3 regions of the Streptomyces sp. SCA2-17 genome follow, and region 1 is predicted to be linked to each of the others. Evidence: riboswitches for the same ligand, from Rfam matches in the RefSeq annotation. Region 1 holds a riboswitch; each other region holds the start of a gene.

The links. A riboswitch is a leader RNA that binds a small molecule or an ion and turns the genes downstream of it on or off. The one in region 1 is predicted to bind cyclic di-AMP.
Region 2: it holds a riboswitch for cyclic di-AMP, as region 1 does, so the genes downstream of both, PS271_RS12840 (M23 family metallopeptidase) here and PS271_RS10495 (transglycosylase family protein) in region 1, are expected to answer to the same signal.
Region 3: it holds a riboswitch for cyclic di-AMP, as region 1 does, so the genes downstream of both, PS271_RS01805 (C40 family peptidase) here and PS271_RS10495 (transglycosylase family protein) in region 1, are expected to answer to the same signal.

What each region holds. Positions count from the first base shown of each region.
Region 1 covers NZ_CP117521.1:2,363,149-2,369,776, forward strand. Annotated here, with positions in the region: gene PS271_RS10470 (NAD(P)/FAD-dependent oxidoreductase) at 1-77, opposite strand, end outside; gene PS271_RS10475 (Ppx/GppA phosphatase family protein) at 458-1,399, opposite strand; gene PS271_RS10480 (DUF501 domain-containing protein) at 1,396-1,938, opposite strand; gene PS271_RS10485 (FtsB family cell division protein) at 2,048-2,512, opposite strand; gene eno (phosphopyruvate hydratase) at 2,659-3,945, opposite strand; gene PS271_RS10495 (transglycosylase family protein) at 4,166-4,909, opposite strand; cyclic di-AMP (ydaO/yuaA leader) riboswitch at 4,913-5,107, opposite strand; gene PS271_RS10500 (transglycosylase family protein) at 5,368-6,498, opposite strand.
Region 2 covers NZ_CP117521.1:2,888,693-2,895,320, reverse strand. Annotated here, with positions in the region: gene PS271_RS12860 (DUF6227 family protein) at 1-222, shown strand, start outside; gene PS271_RS12855 (cold-shock protein) at 495-698, shown strand; gene PS271_RS12850 (DEAD/DEAH box helicase) at 995-2,767, shown strand; partial or broken gene PS271_RS12845 (PP2C family protein-serine/threonine phosphatase) at 2,939-4,173, shown strand; cyclic di-AMP (ydaO/yuaA leader) riboswitch at 4,214-4,380, shown strand; gene PS271_RS12840 (M23 family metallopeptidase) at 4,390-5,691, shown strand; gene PS271_RS12835 (MFS transporter) at 5,751-6,628, shown strand, end outside.
Region 3 covers NZ_CP117521.1:400,730-407,357, reverse strand. Annotated here, with positions in the region: gene PS271_RS01825 (8-amino-7-oxononanoate synthase) at 1-740, shown strand, start outside; gene PS271_RS01820 (DUF397 domain-containing protein) at 778-1,017, opposite strand; gene PS271_RS01815 (helix-turn-helix domain-containing protein) at 1,027-1,905, opposite strand; gene PS271_RS01810 (ATP-binding protein) at 2,108-2,545, shown strand; gene PS271_RS01805 (C40 family peptidase) at 2,663-3,133, opposite strand; cyclic di-AMP (ydaO/yuaA leader) riboswitch at 3,138-3,313, opposite strand; gene PS271_RS01800 (urease subunit gamma) at 4,050-4,352, shown strand; gene PS271_RS01795 (urease subunit beta) at 4,365-4,676, shown strand; gene PS271_RS01790 (urease subunit alpha) at 4,669-6,390, shown strand; gene PS271_RS01785 (urease accessory protein UreF) at 6,390-6,628, shown strand, end outside.

The DNA of each region.
Region 1 (6,628 bases):
AGGATGCGGCGCGCCGCGTACAGGCCGACGTACCCACCGCCTACTACGAGGATCCGTGGACGCTCCGTGGTGCTCATGATTCGAGTATCCAGCACTCTTGGCGGGGGTGCTCGTGAGCCCCTTCACAAGGGGCCTGAGGGTATCTGCTACACTCCGCCGCCACCGTGACCCATGCCATACGGCCGTAAGGGAACCACTACGGCTCCGGATGCGTTGTGAACCCCCGTTGAACTGGCCTTGTGGGCGTCAGGTTGACTAGACCACTGCCGCAACGGCGCTCACATAAACATCTCTTTAAGCCGCCCGAAACCGGACGGCATCCTGCCGCGGGCACCCCGGGAGGCCCCGGAAGGGCCCAATGGGCCCCTTCGCGCCGCCAACGCTCCCTTTTTTCATGTGAAGGATTTCACGAACTTTTTCCCGGAGGCCCCCGGAGGGGCCCCCACGGGGTGCCTTCTCAGGCGAGGGACCAGGCGATTCCGTCCAGAATGTCGTGTTCGCTGACGACGACCTCACGGGCGCCCACACGCTCCATGATCGCTTGCAGGACGAGCGCACCGGCGCAGATCACGTCGACCCGGCCCGGGTGCATCACGGGGATCGCCGCGCGCTCCTCGTGCGTCGCGGCGAGCAGCCGCCCGGTGATCTCCCGGACCTGCTCCAGGGAGATCCGCGCGTGGTGGATGCGCGTCCAGTCGTAGTCGGTCAGGCCCAGCGCGATCGCCGCGACCGTGGTCACCGAGCCGGCCAGGCCGACGAGCGTACGGGCCTCGGCGAGCGGAACGGCCTCCTCGGCCAGGTCGAGGGCGGCCTCGACGTCCTCGCGTATCGCGGCGATGCGCTCCGGCGTCGGCGGGTCCACGATGACGCCGTCCGCCACGAGGTGGCGCTCCGTCATGCGCACGCAGCCGACGTCGACGCTGCGGGCGGCCCGCACATGCTCCTCGCCGACGACGAACTCCGTGGAGCCGCCGCCGATGTCCACGACGAGGAACGGCTTCGCCAGATCCTGGCGGCCGGTCAGCTCCTTGGTGGCGCCGGTGAAGGAGAACTCGGCCTCCTGGTCACCGCTGATCACCTCGGGCTCCACGCCCAGGATGTCCACCACGCCGCGCACGAAGTCCGCGCGGTTCTCGGCGTCGCGCGAGGCGGAGGTGGCGACGAAGCGCACCCGCTCGGCCTTCAGGTCGCGGATGACCTCCGCGAACTCCCGGCAGGCCGCGAACGTCCGCTCCAGGGCCTCGTCCGCGAGCCGGCCCGTGCGGTCCACGCCCTGGCCCAGGCGGACGATCGTCATCCGGCGGTCGAGCTCGGTGAACGCGCCGGTCGCGGCGTCGAGATCGGCGACGAGCAGGCGGATCGAGTTCGTACCGCAGTCGATGGCGGCGACGCGGGTCACTTCTCGTCACCCCCGTCCGGGACGGCGCACGGCGTCACGCACGGGCCCTTGGCCCACCACTCGGGCAGCAGCGCCAGCGCCTCGTCGCCGAACGGGTTCACGCCCGGGCCCGCCACCAGCGAGTGACCCACCAGCACGTGCAGGCACTTGACGCGGTCGGGCATGCCGCCCGCGCTCGGGAAGCCCTCCAGGACCTCGATCGCGTCGCGGCGGCGGAGGTAGTCCTCGTGCGCGGCGCGGTAGGCGGCGGCGAGCTCCGGATCGGTCGCCAGCCGGTCCTGCATCTCCTTCATCAGGCCCGAGCCCTCCAGCGTGCCGATCGCGGAGGCGGCGCGCGGGCAGGTCAGGTAGTACGTCGTCGGGAAGGGCGTGCCGTCCGGCAGCCGGGGCGCGGTCTCGACCACGTCCGGCCGGCCGCAGGGGCAGCGGTGGGCGATGGCGCGCAGTCCGCGCGGCGGGCGGCCGAGCTGCTCCTTGAACGCCTCGATGTCGGCGGCGGTGGGCTCGGTGGGCTCGGTCTGGGGCGGAGGGGTGTCCATGTGCTCGCTCGTGTCGTCTTCGCTGGGGTCGTCTTCGCTCGGTGGTGCCGGCGTTCGTACGTCTTACGTGTGGAGGGGCGGCGTGCGCGTGAGGGGCGGTGCCGGGGCGTCAGCGCGGGGTGTCCGCGGCGTCCACACCGTCCCACAGATTGCTGTACCAGGGGCGGTCGGCGGCGCCCTGATCCCGGGGGCGGCGGGCGGTGCCGCTGCCGTCGACCACGCTGAAGCCCGTCTCACCGGGGCGCAGGTAGTGCAGGTGCTCGCGCGCCTGCTGCTCGACGTAGGCCGGGTCCTCCAGGCGCGCCTTCTCGTCCTCCAGCCGCTGCACCTGCTCGCGGGCGCGCTCGGACTGGCGGCGCTGGTCGGCGATGTCGGAGCGCTGGGTGACCCACTGGCGCATGGGATAGGCGAGGGCGACGACCAGCGAGCAGACGACGAGCGCCAGCAGCGCCGCGCGGCCGGTCAGCCGGCTGCGGCGCGGGCCCCGGGCGCGGTAGACGCGGGCCGTGGGGCCCTGGACGAGCACCGAGCCGAGTGCCCTGAGCCTGGTCGCGGTGGAACGGTCCGCCGCCACTTCGCCTCCCCGAGGTCCTGGTCGCCCGCAGTCCCGCTACGAACGTACGTCCCCGGCCACGGTACGGGACCGTGGCCGGGGACGTGGTGAGGCTGCGGTTCTGAGGCCGTGTCAGCCCGCCGGGGTTCAGCCCTTGCTGCGTTTAATTAGTTCGCAGAGCGAAACCGCGGGAAGGCGCTGCGGCCGGCGTAGACCGCGGCGTCGTCCAGGATCTCCTCGATGCGCAGGAGCTGGTTGTACTTGGCGACGCGCTCGGAGCGGGCCGGGGCACCGGTCTTGATCTGGCCGCAGTTGGTGGCGACGGCCAGGTCGGCGATGGTGACGTCCTCGGTCTCGCCGGAGCGGTGCGACATCATGCACTTGAAGCCGTTGCGCTGGGCCAGCTCGACGGCGTCGAGGGTCTCGGTCAGCGAGCCGATCTGGTTGACCTTGACCAGCAGGGCGTTGGCGGCGCCCTCCTCGATGCCGCGGCCGAGGCGCTCCGGGTTGGTGACGAACAGGTCGTCGCCGACGAGCTGGACCTTGTCGCCGAGCTTGTCGGTGATGGTCTTCCAGCCGTCCCAGTCGTCCTCGAACAGCGGGTCCTCGATGGAGACCAGCGGGTACGCGTCGACGAGCTCGGCGTAGTACTCGGTCATCTCGGCGGCGGTGCGGGACTTGCCCTCGAAGGTGTAGGCGCCGTCCTTGTAGAACTCGGAGGCGGCGACGTCGAGCGCGAGCGCGATGTCCTGGCCGGGGGTGTAGCCGGCCTGCTTGATGGCCTCGAGGATGAGGTCGAGGGCCTCGCGGTTGGAGCCGAGGTTGGGGGCGAAGCCGCCCTCGTCGCCCAGGCCGGTGGACAGGCCCTTGGTCTTCAGGACCGACTTGAGGGTGTGGTAGACCTCGGTGCCCCAGCGCAGGGCCTCGGAGAAGGACTCCGCGCCGATCGGCGCGATCATGAACTCCTGGATGTCCACGTTGGAGTCGGCGTGCGAGCCGCCGTTCAGGATGTTCATCATCGGAACGGGCAGCAGGTGCGCGTTCGGGCCGCCCAGGTAGCGGAAGAGCGGCAGGTCGGAGGCCTCGGAGGCGGCGTGCGCGACGGCGAGGGAGACGCCCAGGATGGCGTTGGCGCCGAGCGAGCCCTTGTTGTCGGTGGCGTCCAGGTCGAACATGGCCTGGTCGATCAGGCGCTGCTCGGTGGCGTCGTAACCGACGAGCTCCGGGCCGATCTGCTCGATGACGGCCAGGACGGCCTTCTCGACGCCCTTGCCCAGGTAACGGTTCTTGTCACCGTCGCGGAGCTCGATGGCTTCGAAGGCGCCGGTGGAGGCGCCGGACGGCACGGCGGCACGGCCCGTGGAGCCGTCGTCGAGGCCGACCTCGACCTCGACCGTGGGGTTGCCTCGCGAGTCGAGGATCTCGCGAGCTACGACGACGTCGATGGACGGCACGAGGGTCTCCTTCGTGTGTGTCTGAGGTTCTGCTGCACGAGCCTAACGGGCGCCGGAGGCTCACCTCGCCGTTGGACGGTGTTTCCGGGCCGAAGAATCCGAAAAGTCAGAAAAATCATCACAGCAGCACAAATGACGAGATCGCCGCACGAATGAGGGATTTGCCCGGAAAAGCCAAAGAGGGGCGGCCCACTCGCGTGGACCGCCCCTGTCAGCTCGGTCAGCTGAGGTGCAGCTTCTGGCCGACGAAGATCACGTCCGCGTCCTGGACGATGTCCTTGTTGTGGTCGTACAGCTTCTGCCAGCCGCCCTTGACGTTCTTGGCGTCGGCGATCTTGGAGAGGGTGTCGCCCTCCTTGACCTCGTACTCGCCGTCACCGACCTTGTAGGACTGCGGAGCGGTGTGGCTCGGAGCCGGCTTCGGGGCCGGGGCCTCGTCCCGCTCGACGGTCTGCGGGGCGGTGTGCTTGGGCGCGGCCTTCTTCGGCGCGGCCTGGCGCTCGCTGCGGTCCGCGTGGGACTTGCCCGAGACGGTGCCGCCCGCGCGGGAGGACTTGCCGGAGGAGCCGGAACCCGGGTCGACGTTCGCCTTCGGGCCGCCGGACGTCAGGTTGCCGGCGCCGGCGCAGCCCCAGGCGCCCGGGCCCTGCATGGCGAGCAGCTTCTCGGCCACGGCGATCTGGGCGCTCTTGGAGGCGTGGTCGGCGCGGTCGGCGTACTTCTGGCCGCCGGCGGCGTTCCAGGAGGACTGCGAGAACTGCAGACCGCCGTAGTAGCCGTTGCCGCTGTTGATGGACCAGTTGCCGCTGGACTCGCACTCGGCGACCTTGTCCCACGTGGAGACGGACGCGGCGTTGGCGGAGGTGGCGACCATCAGCGGGGCGGCCACGGCGGCACCGGCGACGCCGGCGAGCGTGACGATACGGACGGCCTTGGACGGACGACGGTGCTTGCCCTTGGACATGAGTCGTTTCCTCACCGACGCCTACGAGGTGAGCTGTCGGGTTCGGGCTGTGAGTTCGCCCGGCCTCCTGTGCGCGCTGTGCGAGCACACTCGGCTTCACCCCTAGCCGGTCCCGGTCCCGCGGCCTTCCTCCGGCCGAGGAGCCGTTTCCGGCGCCTACCTTGGTTCCCCCGCTCCTGCCTACGGCGCTTGCGCGACGACTCCAGCGGCCGTCGGCAGGATTCGGCGTGACGACCGTGGTGCTCGCGGTGGCGAGCGGTCACGACGGTAAACACAGTCGAGGCAAGGGTTCAAACCCCTCTTTCCAGCCACAGTCGCCCCTAGTTACCCACGGGAACATCATGTTTCCGCAGGTAGGAGGCTGTTTGCCAAGTTAGGGAAGATGACATTCCGCCAACTGGCAAAGAGACCCATGTCTCACTTTCGACTGGAACGGACATTCGCCGCGAACTGCCGGTCTATTTACCCATCTCAAGCTTCTGACCAGGAAGGATCAGGTCGGGATCGGTTCCGACCACTTTCTCATTGCGGTGGTAGAGGGACTGCCAACCACCGTTGACCGCATGCTGTTCGGCAATGACTGACAAGTTGTCACCGGGGCGCACGGTGTAGTCGGTGGCCGTGGGACTGCCGGTACGGCCTTCGCCGCCGCCGCGCGACGATCGGGTGTCGTCCGAACGTGACGGGTCGGCACGGTGCTTGCCCGTACCGCCTTCGACGCCGTCGGACGCCTGCCCCGCCGCGGAACCGGAATCGTCAGGGGTGCCCTGGGACGGCGTCGCGGGGGACTCGGGGGACGTGGGGATCGAGGTCGGGTCGTCGCCCGTGGGGGACGTCGAGGGCTTGCGGTGGCGGCCGTCGCCCGGCGCGCCGGACGCGTCGTCACCCGGCTTGCCGTCACCGGGCTTGCCGTCGCCCGGCTTCGCGTCGCCCGGCTTGGACGGCGAGGCGTCGGGGGACGCGCTGCCGGAGGGCTTGCCGGAGGGGGTGCCGGACGACGTGTCCGGCGAGGGCTTGCCGGCCGAGGGCTGAGCGGAAGGCTCCGTCGAGGGCTTCCCGGACTGCGAGGGGGACGCCGACGGCTCCGAGGGCTTGGAGTGCTCGTCCGGCTCCGACGGCGCGGAGGGCGAAGTGGTGCGCTCCGGGGCGTGCGATGGCGACGAGCCGCTCGCGGGGGCGTGCGTGCCGCCCGGGTCGACGTCGGCCTTGGTGCCTCCCGAGGTCAGACCCGACGTCGCGGCGCAGCTCGACCAGGTGGCGTTGCCTCTGGTTTCGAGGATCTTCTCGGCGACGGCGATCTGCTGCGCACGGCTGGCGAGGTCGGGCCGGGGGGCGTACTCCAGGCCGCCGTGGCGGTCCCAGAGGTTCTGGGTCAGCTGCAGTCCCCCGTAGCTCCCGTTGCCGGAGTCGGCGCTCCACAGGCCTCCGCTCTCGCACTGGGCCACGCGGTCCCAGGTGCCGGCGTCGGCGGCGTTCGCACCGGTGGCCGCGAGCAGCGGCATGGCGATTCCGGAGGCGGTCACCCCCGCGGCGACCACGATGGCGGGTATCTGACGGGGGCGGCGATGTCGGCCGGTTCCAGATCTCATGGGCAAGGGCCTCTCGTGCGGCGTTCGGTGCGACGTTTGACGTGACGTCCGGTATGACGTCCGGCGGGACGTCTCGTGACGTCTCGGCGTGACATTTGGTGTCGCGTCGGAATGGTCGTTGAAGATAGCG
Region 2 (6,628 bases), 530 kb from region 1:
CTGATCACCAAGCCGAGGCGCCGGGGCGCCGGGCGCGACGCCACCTGGTGCCGCTTCTACGAGCACGCGTTCCTGCTGGAGGGCGGGGGCGAGCTCAGCCTCTGGGAGCTGGAGCACAACATGAACAGGGACGGCCGCCTGGTCTGCGAGGTCTATCTGGACGAGACGGAGGCCGAGGTGGCCGCGGACCGGCACGCCCGCGCGCAGGGCGTGGAGCTGTAGGAGCAGGGAGAGGGCAGACAGGCAGGGAGAGGGCGGGCAGACAGGCAGGCAGGAAGGCACCGTCGGCGGGCGGTGGAACGGGGGCCGCCGACGTGTGCTAGAGGAGGGCTACCTGCCTGTGCTAGGCTGAACTGACGTTTCAGTTGTGGTACCCATGAACTCGTGTGCGCCTGACGGTTATGTGAACCGACGGCGCATTTTTGTTTTTGCCGGTCTATTCCGGTGTGGGGCCCATTGCACCCGTCTCGGGTGTATCCACTAAGGAGATAGACATGGCTACTGGCACCGTGAAGTGGTTCAACTCGGAAAAGGGCTTCGGCTTCATCGAGCAGGACGGCGGCGGCCCCGACGTCTTCGCCCACTACTCGAACATCGCCTCCAACGGCTTCCGTGAGCTGTTCGAGGGCCAGAAGGTTTCCTTCGACGTCACGCAGGGCCAGAAGGGCCTGCAGGCCGAGAACATCGTCGCTGCCTGACGATGATGCCCGCCCGGACGCCGGTCGCGGCGCCGGTCGCCGTCTGACGGCGATCGGCCCGGCCGCCCCGGGCTCTGCATGAAGCACTAAGGCAATGGGGCCCGCACCACTGGGTGCGGGCCCCATTGCTGCCCCCGCGCCGGCCGGCGCCCCGCTGCGACCGGCCGTCGTCCCCGCACCAAGCGCGCCCAGGCTTTTCCGCCGTTCTGCCGTTCCCGCTCCTCAGGGCCGCGGCCTCGCGATGCGAAGTCTCCTTTCCGGGCGTGTCCACCCCCTTGAGGGAAGGTCCCACCCGCATGACTCGCTCCGCCCGTCCCACGACCCGCTCGCCCCGCGGGCCCCAGCAGAACCGCTCCGACCGCTCCGACCGGCCCGGCCGCGGCGCCCAGCAGAGCCGTGGCGGCGCCCAGCCGGCCCGCCGCCGGCCCGCCGCCCCCCAGGCCGATTTCGAGACCCCGGTGAGCACGACCCCGGCGCTGCCGCCGGTGGCGTCCTTCGCCGACCTGGACATGCCGGCCGCGCTGCTCTCCACGCTGACCCGCGAGGGCGTCACCGAGCCGTTCCCCATCCAGGGCGCGACGCTGCCGAACTCGCTCACCGGCCGTGACGTCCTCGGCCGCGGCCGCACCGGCTCCGGCAAGACCCTCGCCTTCGGCCTGGCCCTGCTGGCCCGCACGGCCGGCCGCCGCGCCGAGCCCGGCCGCCCGCTCGCGCTCGTCCTCGTCCCGACCCGCGAGCTGGCCCAGCAGGTCACCGACTCGCTCGCCCCGTACGCCGGCGCCGTCAACCTGCGGCTGGCCACGGTCGTCGGCGGCATGTCCATCGGCCGCCAGGCCCAGACGCTCGCGCGCGGCGCCGAGGTGCTCGTCGCCACGCCGGGCCGCCTCGCGGACCTCATCCAGCGCGGCGACTGCAAGCTCGGCGACGTGCGGATCACCGTCCTGGACGAGGCCGACCAGATGGCCGACATGGGCTTCCTGCCGCAGGTCACCCGCCTGCTGGACCAGGTCGACCCGGAGGGCCAGCGGATGCTGTTCTCCGCGACCCTCGACCGCAACGTCGACCGCCTCGTCCGCCGCTTCCTGTCCGACCCGGTGACGCACTCCGTCGACGCGTCGGTGGGCGCGGTCGCCACGATGGACCACCACCTCCTGCACGTCGACGAGACGGACAAGAAGGACACGGTCACCCGCATCGCCGCCCGCGACGGGCGCGTGATCATGTTCGTGGACACCAAGCGCGGCGCCGACCGGCTGGTGAAGAAGCTGCTCTCCGAGGGCGTCCGCGCCGCCGCGCTGCACGGCGGCAAGAGCCAGCCGCAGCGCAACCGCACGCTGGACCTCTTCCGTACGGAGCAGGTCACGGCGCTGATCGCCACGAACGTCGCCGCGCGCGGCATCCACATCGACGGCCTCGACCTCGTCGTGAACGTCGACCCGCCCATGGACCACAAGGACTACCTGCACCGCGGCGGCCGCACGGCGCGCGCGGGCGAGTCCGGCACGGTCGTCACACTGGTGCTGCCCGAGCAGCGGCGCGAGATGAGCCGGATGATGGTCACGGCCAAGATCTCCCCGAACGTCGTCACCGTCGGCCCGGAGCACCCGGAGCTCGTGCGCATCACGGGCGCCCAGGCGCCGAGCGGCGTCCCCGTGGTCATTCCTCCGGCGGTGCCGGCCCAGGCGACGCCGCGGAAGCGCGGCGGCGGCTCCGGTTCCGGTGCCGGTACGGGGTCGGCCGGCGGGGCCGCGGCCGCTGCCGGGTCGCGCGGCTCCCGGGGCACGCGGAGCTCGCGGGGCGGTCGTGGGCGTGGCCGCGGGGAAGGCTCTTCTGTGGCTTACTCCTCTTCCTCTTCCCCTTCCTCTTCGGGTTCTTCTGCGTCGGGTTCTTCTCCCCGTTCCTCTTCCCGTTCTTCCGCCGGTTCTTCCGGTGCGGGTGGTTCCGGCCGGGGTGGTTACGGGCGGGGCGGCGCTGGTGCCGGTTCCGGTTCGGGCCGTGGTGCCGGCGGCGGTGCCGGCCGTGGTGGCAACGGGGCCGGGGGCGCGCGGCAGCGCCGTACGTCTTCCTGACGCTTTGACGTTCCGGCGTTCCGGCGCTCCGGCGTTCCGGCGCTCTGACGCCTTGACGCTCTGGCGCTCGGAGCCGGCCGGCTGATCGGGCGCCTGCCCGGTCGGCCGGTTTCTCCCCGATCGGCCGAGCACCGTTCGCCCGGTGACCTCCCGCCCGGAAGGGTGGGAGGGGTGAGCCGAACTGCCTGCCGCGCCGCGGGGCGCACCGTACGCCGCGCTGCCCGTAGGCTTCCGGCCCTCCTGATCACCGGGGGAGCCCTGTTCGGCCTCGGGGCGCCCGCGAACTACACGTGCGCCCCCTTCCTCTCCGCCGCGCCCCTCGTCGCGGCCCCCCTGCACACCCTCCGTGCCACCGCCGCGGCCGCCCTGGCCGCGGTGGCGGTCGCGGTCGGCCTCGTGTTCTACCACCGGCCGTCCGACACCGGTGAGGCGCTGGCCGAGGTCGCCGCCATCGGCGCGGTCTCCCTGGTCGCGCTGGGGATCAACCGCATCGCCCGCCGCCGCGACCAGCAGCTCGCCTCCGCCCGCGGCATCGCGGAGGCCGCCCAGCGCGCCGTCCTTCCCGCGCCCCCGTCCCGCATCGGCGGCCTGCGGGTGGCCGCGCGCTACGTGGCCGCGCATGCCGGCGCCCGGATCGGCGGTGATCTGTACGCGGTCCAGGACACTCCCTACGGCGTACGGGCCGTCGTCGGCGACGTCCGCGGCAAGGGCCTGGGCGCGGTCGAGGCCGTTGCCGTCGTCATCGGCGCGTCCGGGAGGCGGCCGACCAGGAGCCGACGCTGGAGGGACTCGCGGGGCGGCTGGAGCGGGCGCTGCAACGTGAGGGCGCGCGGCGCGCGAACCTGGACCAGCACGAGGGATTCACCACGGCCGTCCTGGCGGAGCTGCCGCCGGGCCGCCCCGTCATCCGCCTGCTGAACCGCGGCCATCCGCCGCCGCTCCTGCTGCACGCGGACGGCCGGGTCGGTGCGGCCGACCCGACCGTGCCCGCGCTGCCGCTCGGGCTGGGGGACCTGGGGGTGTGGCCGGACCGGGCCGAGGAGCGGGAGTTCCCCGCGGGGTCGATGCTGCTGCTGATGACGGACGGGGTGACCGAGGCCAGGGACGCCGACGGCGCGTTCTACGACCCGCGGGCGGAGCTGACGGGCCGGCAGTTCAAGAGTCCGGAGGCCCTGCTGGACAGCCTGGTCGCGGAGGTCACGCGCCATGCGGGCGGTCAGGCCGCCGACGACATGGCCCTGTTGGCGATTCGGCGCGGTGAACGCATCGAGCGAATCGAACAGCATTTCGTAGAAAGTATCGACAGGTTCCGTGGGCGGACGTCCTGTGAAGAGCTGTCAGGGAAGAGCGGCGGATCCGGGCGTTCGGCTTGGAATCCACCCGGCATGTCTATTAACGTTCGATAACGACGCGCGGTCGTCGCAACCGCCGCAAGAGGCGGTGCACCGTGCGCCATCGCCGAATCCCGCGGGCACAGCGCCATCTGATCCTCCGGCATGTTCCGGGAACCGGGGAACCACCACCCTGGGGTGAATCGGGCCGCATGCGGCCCGTAGGAGACCTTCCTGCTCCGAACCCGTCAGCTAACCCGGTAGGCGAGAAGGAAGGAAAGGAGTGCCTTCGTGGCATCCAACGAGCCTGCCGCTTACGGGTCTGACGCCTACGAGTCTGAGGCTTACGGCTCCGACGCCTACGAGTCTGAGGCTTACGGGTCCGACGCTTACGGGTCTGACGTCGCTTACGAGCCCGGCTCCTACGATCCGCCGCTCGTACCCGCGTACGTACCGCCGTACGAGCCGGACCCGGAGCCGGCGGCGGCGTCCTCCTCCTCCTCCGTACCGGAGCGGTCGTACGAACCCTCCGCCTTCAGCGCCTTCTCCTTCGGCGCGGGCCGCGGGCGCCACCGCGTCGTCAAGCAGCGCGGCGGCACGATGGCCCGCAGTGGTGCCGTGCTCGGCGTGGGCGTCATCGCGGCGGTCGGCGCGGGCGGGATGGCGAATGCGCAGGAGCGTCCGGCGGCCTCCATATCCATGCCCGACCTGGCGCAGCTGCCGGGTGTGGGCTCGTTCTTCACAGGGAGCGCGGCGGGTACGGCCTCGGCTGATTCCTTCGCCGAGGAGACCGGTACCGGTGCGGCCGTCTCCGAGATGGCGCAGGACGCGGCAAGGGCGGGTGAGGCGTTGCGGGCGAGAATCCTGGAGCAGGCCGATCACCAGCAGGGCGTGGCCGAGGCCGAGGCGCAGGCGGCCCGGGTGACGGTGGCCGCGGCGGAGCAGAAGCAGGCGGCGGAGCGCAAGGCGGCCGAGGCGGAGGCGGCGCGGACGGCGGCGGCCGCGGCGGCGGAGCAGAGGCAGGCGGAGCAGAAGCAGGCGGAGCAGGGGCGGGCGGCGTCGGCGCAGCCTTCGGAGCGGACGCAGGCGCGGACGCCGGAGAAGAAGCAGGAAGCGCGGACACCCGAGAAGAGGCAGAGGCCGGGTGGGGCCCCCGCCCGTACCGCGACCCCCGCTCCCGCCCCCGCTCGCCACTCCGGAGCGCTCACCCTCCCCGTCGGTTCGTACACGCTGACGGCCGGCTTCGGGCAGGCGGGCAACATGTGGTCCGCGCACCACACGGGCGAGGACTTCGCCGCCCCGACCGGCACGCCGGTGAAGGCGGTGGGCGGCGGCACGATCACCCAGGCCGGCTGGGCGGGGGCGTACGGCTACCGCATCGTGCTGAGGCTCGACGACGGCACGGAGCTGTGGTTCTGCCACCTGTCCTCGATGGTGGTCACGTCGGGCAAGGTCGCCGCGGGCCAGGTCATAGGTCGGGTCGGCGCGACGGGCAACGTCACCGGGCCGCATCTGCACCTGGAGGTCCGGCCGGGCGGGGGCGCGCCGGTGGATCCGCTGGGATGGCTGCGGGGCAGGGGCCTGCGGCCGTAGCGGACGGTGCGGCGCGTATTCGTCGCGTATTTCGTACGGAACGGGGCACCCGTTAGCGCGTGTCCACCGAGTCCACTGCGAATGACGCGGGCAACGCGAATGACGCCGACGACGCGACGATCACGACGGCCGTACCAGCGCGGCTGGACCGCCTGCCGTGGTCGCGCTGGCACTGGACCGTGGTGATCGGCCTCGGCACGGTCTGGATCCTGGACGGCCTGGAAGTGACGGTGGTCGGCAACATCGCCGGCCGGCTCTCGGAGCGGGGCAGTGGGCTGCCGATCACATCGGGCGAGGTCACGGGGATCGCGGCGGCGCTGTACGTGGCGGGGGCGTGTTCGGGGGCGCTGTTCTTCGGGCGGCTCACGGACCGCTTCGGCCGGAAGAAGCTGTTCCTCGTCACGCTCGGGGTCTACCTGGCCGCGACGGCGCTGACGGCCGTCTCCTTCTCGTCCTGGTGGTTCTTCGCCTTCCGTTTCCTGACGGGTTTCGGCATCGGGGGTGAGTACGCGGCCATCAACTCCGCCATCGACGAGCTGATTCCGGCGGCTTTCCGGGGCCGGATCGACCTGATCATCAACGGGAGTTTCTGGCTGGGGGCGATCGGCGGCTCGTTGCTGGCGGTCCTGATGCTCGATACGGACGTCTTCCCGGCGGATGTGGGATGGCGGCTGACATTCGGCCTCGGTGTGGTGCTGGGGCTGGTGATCCTCTTCGTACGGCGGAAGGTGCCGGAAAGCCCGCGCTGGCTGTTCATCCATGGGCGGGGCGCGGAAGCGGAATCCCTGGTGACGTCGGTCGAGGAGCGCGTTGAGGAGGAGAAGGGGGTAAAGCTGCCGCCGCCGGAGGGCGAGATCACGATCCGCCGGCAGGGGCTGGTGACGTTCACCGACATCGCGCGCACGGTGTTCTCCGACTACCGCCGGCGGGCGGTCCT
Region 3 (6,628 bases), 2.0 Mb from region 1:
CCCGCGCCGAGAAGGCGATCGTGCCGCACGCCGACCCCGACGCCGTCCGCAAGGCCCTCGCCGCGCACGCCGGCCGCGCCCTGGCCGTCACCGACTCCGTCTTCTCCGTCGACGGCGACGCCGCCCCGCTGACCGCGCTCGCCGCGGCGTGCCGCGAGCACGGCGCCGCGCTGCTCGTGGACGACGCGCACGGGCTCGGCGTCCTCGGCGAGGGCGGCCGCGGCGCGGTGCACGCGGCGGGCCTCGCGGGCGCCCCGGACGTCGTCGCCACGGTCACCCTGTCGAAGTCGCTCGGCAGCCAGGGCGGCGCGGTGCTCGGCCCCGCGCGCGTGATCCGGCACCTCGTGAGCAACGCCCGGACGTTCATCTTCGACACCGGCCTCGCCCCGTCGGCGGCCGCCGCTGCGCTGGCGGCCCTCACCGTGCTGCGCCGCGAGCCGCAGCGCGCGGCGCGGGTCCGGGAGATCGCCGCCGCCCTGCACGGCAGGTTCGTGGCGGCGGGCTTCGAGGCGGTACGGCCCGACGCGGCGGTGGTGTCCGTCCGCGCGCCCTCACCGGAGGCGGCGGTGCGCTGGGCGGCGGACTGCCGGGAGGCCGGGTTCGCGGTCGGCTGCTTCCGGCCGCCGTCCGTGCCGGACGGCATCTCGCGGCTGCGGCTGACCGCCCGGGCGGATCTGTCGGACGCGCAGGTGACGGCGGCGGCCGACGCGATCGTACGGACCGCGCCGGCCGCCTCCTGACGAGCCTGGAAAACCAGAGAAAAAGAGCCTTACCGGTTCAGAGCGGGCCGGGCCCGCCGTCGCGCAGTCCTTCGACGAAGCATGTCCACGCGGCGGAGCGGAAGAGGAGCGCGGGACCGCTCGCCCGCTTGGAGTCGCGCACGGCGAGGAGCCGGCCGGGGAGCGGTCCGGCCGTCTCGACGCAGTTGTTGTAACCGGTGCTGTAGCTGCTGCGCCGCCACGAGGCGCCGCGGAGAAGCGAAGGGGCGGCAAGTACGTACCGAGGCATTGCGGACATGGTGCCTCCTTACGCGCCGTCGTTGATCCCGGCGATGAATTCCAGTGAGTTCTCGTGCGAGAGCGCGTGTTCGCGCAGCGTCGTGAAGGCCGCGCCGTACGCCCGGAGGTCTTCTTTCCGCTCCAGGTAGAGGCTACTCGTCAAGTGGTCGAGAACCACCACGTCCAGATCAGCAATGCGCGGAAATGAGAAAATAACAAAAGGCCCGGTGATGCCGATATGGCCGCCGCTGGAGAACGGCAGGACGTGCAGCCGCACGTGTCCCAGCGACCCCGTCTCCACCAGGTGCCGCAGCTGTCCGGCCATGACCTCCGGCCCGCCCACCTCATGGCGCAACACCGCCTCGTCCAGCACGGCGCACACTTCCAGCGGCCGCTCGCCCCGCAGCACCGCCTGCCGCGCCATGCGCACCCGCACCAGCTCCTCGACCTGCTCCGGAGCGGGATCGCCCAGCGCCGCGCGGGTCACGGCCCGGGCGTAGGCGGGCGTCTGGAGCAGGCCGGGCACCACGGTGGTCTCCAGCGTGCTTAACCGTGACGCCTCCGACTCCAGGCTGATGAAGTCCAGATAGGCGGGTGGCAGCCGGTCGCGGTAGGCGTACCACCAGCCGCGCCGGGCCCCCGCCCCCTCGCCCGGCACGGGCGACCCCGCCCCGCACAACGCCCCCAGCAGTGCGCGCAGTTCGGGGTCGGTGACCCCGTAGGCGTCCAGGAGCCGTGCCACGTCCGCCGGTTTCACGCCACTGGCGCCCGTCTCGATCCGGCTGACCTTCGACTGGTGCCAGCCCACCGCGCGCGCGGCCTCCAGGCTCGTCAGCCCGGCCAGTTCGCGCTGGCGGCGCAGCTCCGCCCCCAGCTTGCGACGGCGCACCGCCGGTCCGTAGCGCATTCGGCCCTGCCCTCCCCTAGATCACTGCCACTGTCACTGTCATACGTCAGTGTCAATAGCCCAGTGTGCCGGGCGAATACGGTCGCTCGTCGTAGAGTTCACCGCTTTGAGCGACAGATATATGCATATCTTGGTGGATCGCACGCATCACAGGCGTTATCAGTGGCAGTCTGTCGAGACATCGGCTGAAAGGGCCACCACCATGGCAGACCACCAAGAAGCCACCGTCACCCTGCCGAGCGCTCCCGGCTCGGTCTCCACGGCGCGGCGCTACGTCGCGGAGGTGCTGGCCGACTGGGGACTGCCGGGCGGGACGGACACCGCCGAGACCGTGCGCCTGATCGTCTCGGAGCTCGCCACCAACGCCGTGCAGCACACCCGGGGCCAGTCGCCCACCTTCACCGTGGACGTCCGCCTCGACCGCGACCAGCAGCTGCGCATCGGGGTCACGGACAGCCACCCCCGCTTCCCCCGGCGGCTGCCCGCCGCGGCCCAGCAGGACAACGGCCGCGGCATGGTGATCATCCGCTGTCTCACCGCCGAGTACGGGGGGCGGCTGTTCTTCACCCCGACCTCCGACGGCGGCAAGACGGTGTGGATCTCCCTCCCCTGGACCGTGCCGGTCAGCGCCGAGCGCTGAACTCCCCTCCGGCCGGCCAGGCCCCCCGCACGGGGTGCGGGGGGCCTCGGGCCCTCTCGGGGCGGTGACGGGCCTGTCACCGGTGAGCGGTTACGGGCCTGGCGTCGGCGCGGGGGATCAGCCGACGCGGCCGTAGCGCACGCTGTTGGTCCAGATCCGCTCCAGGCGGACGACCGCGCCGGTCTTGGGCGCGTGCCAGATCCTCCCGTCCCCGGCGTATATCCCGACGTGGTAGATGCCGCGCCCGGAGACGAAGAAGACCAGGTCGCCGACCTCGCGTGCGGACCGCGGGATGTGCTGCGTGCTGTTGTACTGCTGGGCGGCGGTGCGGGGCAGCGATTTGCCGGCCCGCTTGAAGGAGTAGAGCGTCAGGCCCGAGCAGTCGAACCGGTAGGGTCCGGTCGCTCCCCACTGGTACGGGGAGCCCTGCTTCGAGGCCGCGATCCGCAGTGCCATGGTGGAGACGGAAGACGCCTCCGCCTCTGCCGCGCCGCCCGGTGCCAGGACCGTGGCCCCGACGGCGGCGAGAGTGAGGGCCGATGCGGCACCGGCCCTGGACAGCTTCGACGGACGTTTGTGCGCGCCCATGCGCTAACCCTTCGTCAGCCGCCTGTGAAGGATGACCTGTCGGGTTCGGGCAGGCGAAGGTTGCCCGGCCGCCGTCAACGGCTTCACCCCAAGGGCCGACCGCACTACTCTTGGTCGTCCCACCACTCTTGGGTCCTCCATCCCTGCCGTGCACCTAAGTCGACCCGGCATCCCGTCGGCGGCAGGGTTCGGCGTCCGCCGGGACCGCCCCGCCGGGGTGGCGGGGTCTTGTCGTCGCAGGGATCTTGGCGCAGCCGCCGTGCCGATTCCGAGCGGATCCAGGGGTATGTGAGGCTGATCACTCTTGGGCAATTCCGGTGGACACAGGGCGAATTGACGGGGTCGGCGAAAGCCGGCTGAGGCGCTGGCCTGCGGCGGTTCGTACCCGGCCGGGCGCAATCCGGCCGTCCGCCCCAAATCGATCACCGCGCCCCGTCTACGCCGTGATCCTCCATGGGGCGGAGCCGGGTTTATTCGCGCGCGGAGCCCGGCCCCTCCGGCGCGCGTGGCGCGGAGATCCCTTCGCCCCCGGCGCTCTGCGCCGCGGGCCCGCACCGCCCGCGTCGGCACGGCCCGTTCACACCTCCCGTTCCCCGGCTTCGCACACGCCTGCGAACCGGGCCGCGGGCGCGCCGCGGCGACGGCCGCATGTGCGGTACCCGTAGCCGGCCGTACGTGTCGTGCGGACGGACGGCCATGATCCGGCCCAGAAGATCCAGTAGATGCATGCGACAGCCGGACCGGATGGCTATGGCCATGGCAACGCAAAGAGTCAGTTAACGCGTTGGAAAAGGTTGCGCCCTAATCTGCAATCCCTGGCCACCGACCGAAGAACCCCTGGTCAACACCGTGTTGAACTCGGGTTGCGGCCCGGTGCGGCCGGCCGGGACCCCCCGGGACGACAGTGAGGTGGGACATGCAACTCTCCCCGCGTGAGCAGGAACGCCTGCTCCTCCACGTGGCGGCCGACGTCGCCGCGCGGCGCAAGGCCCGCGGCCTGCTCCTCAACCACCCCGAGGCGGTGGCCCTCATCACCGTCCACGTCCTGGAGGGCGCCCGGGACGGCCGCACCGTCGCCGAGCTCATGTCCTCCGGACGCAAGGTGCTCACCCGGGACGAGGTCATGGAAGGCATCCCCGAGATGCTCCCCGACGTCCAGATCGAGGCCACCTTCCCCGACGGCACCAAGCTCGTCACCGTCCACGAACCCATCTGCTGAGGGGCGGACCCGATGATTCCCGGAGAGATCCTGCACGCCGCCGAGCCCGTGGCCCTCAACCAGGGCCTGCACCGCACCCGGCTCACCGTGCTCAACGCCGCCGACCGCCCGGTGCAGGTCGGCTCGCACTACCACTTCGCCGAGGCCAACCCCGGCCTCGACTTCGACCGGGCCGCGGCCCGCGGCAAGCGCCTCGACATCGCTGCGGGCACCGCCGTCCGCTTCGAGCCGGGCATCCCCGTCCAGGTCGACCTCGTGCCCATCGGCGGCAAGCGCATCGTCGAGGGCCTGCGCGGCGAGTGCGGGGGACCCCTCGATGAGTGAGCTCAGCCGCGTCGCCTACGCCGACCTCTACGGGCCGACCGCCGGCGACCGCATCCGCCTCGCCGACACCGGCCTCGTCGTCGAGATCGAGGAGGACCGCAGCGGCGGGCCCGGCCACGCCGGCGACGAGGCCGTCTTCGGCGGCGGCAAGGTCATCCGCGAGTCCATGGGCCAGTCCCGCGCGACCCGCGCCGACGGCGCCCCCGACACCGTCGTCACCGGCGCCCTCGTCCTCGACCACTGGGGGATCGTCAAGGCCGATGTCGGGATCCGCGACGGCCGCATCACGGGCATCGGCAAGGCCGGCAACCCCGACACCATGGACGGCGTCCACCCCGACCTCGTCATCGGCCCCGAGACCGAGGTCATCGCGGGCAACGGCAAGATCCTCACCGCCGGCGCCATCGACGCCCACGTCCACTTCATCTGCCCGCAGGCCGCCGACGAGGCCCTCGCCTCCGGCGTCACCACCCTGCTCGGCGGCGGCACCGGGCCCGCCGAGGGCAGCAAGGCCACCACCATCACCCCCGGCGCCTGGCACCTCGCCCGCATGTTCGAGGCGATGGAGGGCTACCCCGTCAACCTCGGCCTGCTGGGCAAGGGCAACACCGTCTCGTACGACTCGATGCGCGCCCAGCTGCGGGCCGGCGCCGTCGGCTTCAAGATCCACGAGGACTGGGGGGCGACGCCCGCCGCCATCGACGCCTGCCTGGCCGTGTGCGAGGAGAGCGGCGCCCAGCTCGCCATCCACACCGACACCCTCAACGAGGCCGGCTTCGTCGGCGACACCCTCGCCGCCATCGCCGGCCGCTCCATCCACGCCTACCACACCGAAGGCGCCGGCGGCGGGCACGCGCCCGACATCATCACCGTCGTCTCCGAGGCCAACGTCCTGCCCAGCTCCACCAACCCCACCCGGCCGCACACCATCAACACCGTCGACGAACACCTCGACATGCTGATGGTCTGCCACCACCTCAACCCGGCCGTGCCCGAAGACCTCGCCTTCGCCGAATCCCGCATCCGGCCGGGCACCATCGCCGCCGAGGACGTCCTGCACGACCTCGGCGCGATCTCCATCATCTCCTCCGACTCCCAGGCCATGGGCCGCATCGGCGAGGTCGTCCTGCGCACCTGGCAGACCGCCCACGTGATGAAGGAGCGCCGCGGCGCCCTGCCCGGCGACGGCCCCGCCGACAACGTCCGCGCCCGGCGCTACGTCGCCAAATACACCATCAACCCGGCCGTCGCGCAGGGCCTCGACCACGAGATCGGCTCCGTCGAGCCCGGCAAGCTCGCCGACCTCGTGCTCTGGGACCCCGCCTTCTTCGGCGTCCGGCCGCAGCTCGTCATCAAGGGCGGGCAGATCGCCTACGCGCAGATGGGCGACGCCAACGCCTCCATCCCCACCCCGCAACCCGTCCTGCCCCGGCCCATGTTCGGCGCCCACGGCCGCGCACCCGCCGCCAACTCCCTCAACTTCGTCACCCAGTGGGCCATGGACGACGGCCTCCCCGAACGGCTCGGGCTGGGCAAGCGGTTCGTTCCCATACGGTCCACGCGCGGCGTGACCAAGGCCGACATGCGCAACAACGACGCCCGGCCCAGGGTCGAGGTCGACTCCGACACGTTCACGGTCACCGTCGACGGCGAAGTCATCGAACCCCGTCCGGCTGCGGAGCTGCCCATGGCCCAGCGCTACTTCCTGTTCTGATGAGCACGACGACCGAACCCGCCGCGCCGGCTCCGAGGACGGGCGGCCTCGCCGCCCTCCTCGTCCTCGCCGACGGGCGCTTCCCCGCCGGAGGCCACGCGCACTCCGGCGGGGCCGAGGCCGCCGTCAAAGCCGGGCGGATCACCGACGGGTGGACCCTGGAGGAGTTCTGCCGGGGACGGCTGCACACCGCCGGGCTCACCGCGGCCGCCCTCGCCGCCGCGGCCGCCACCGGGCT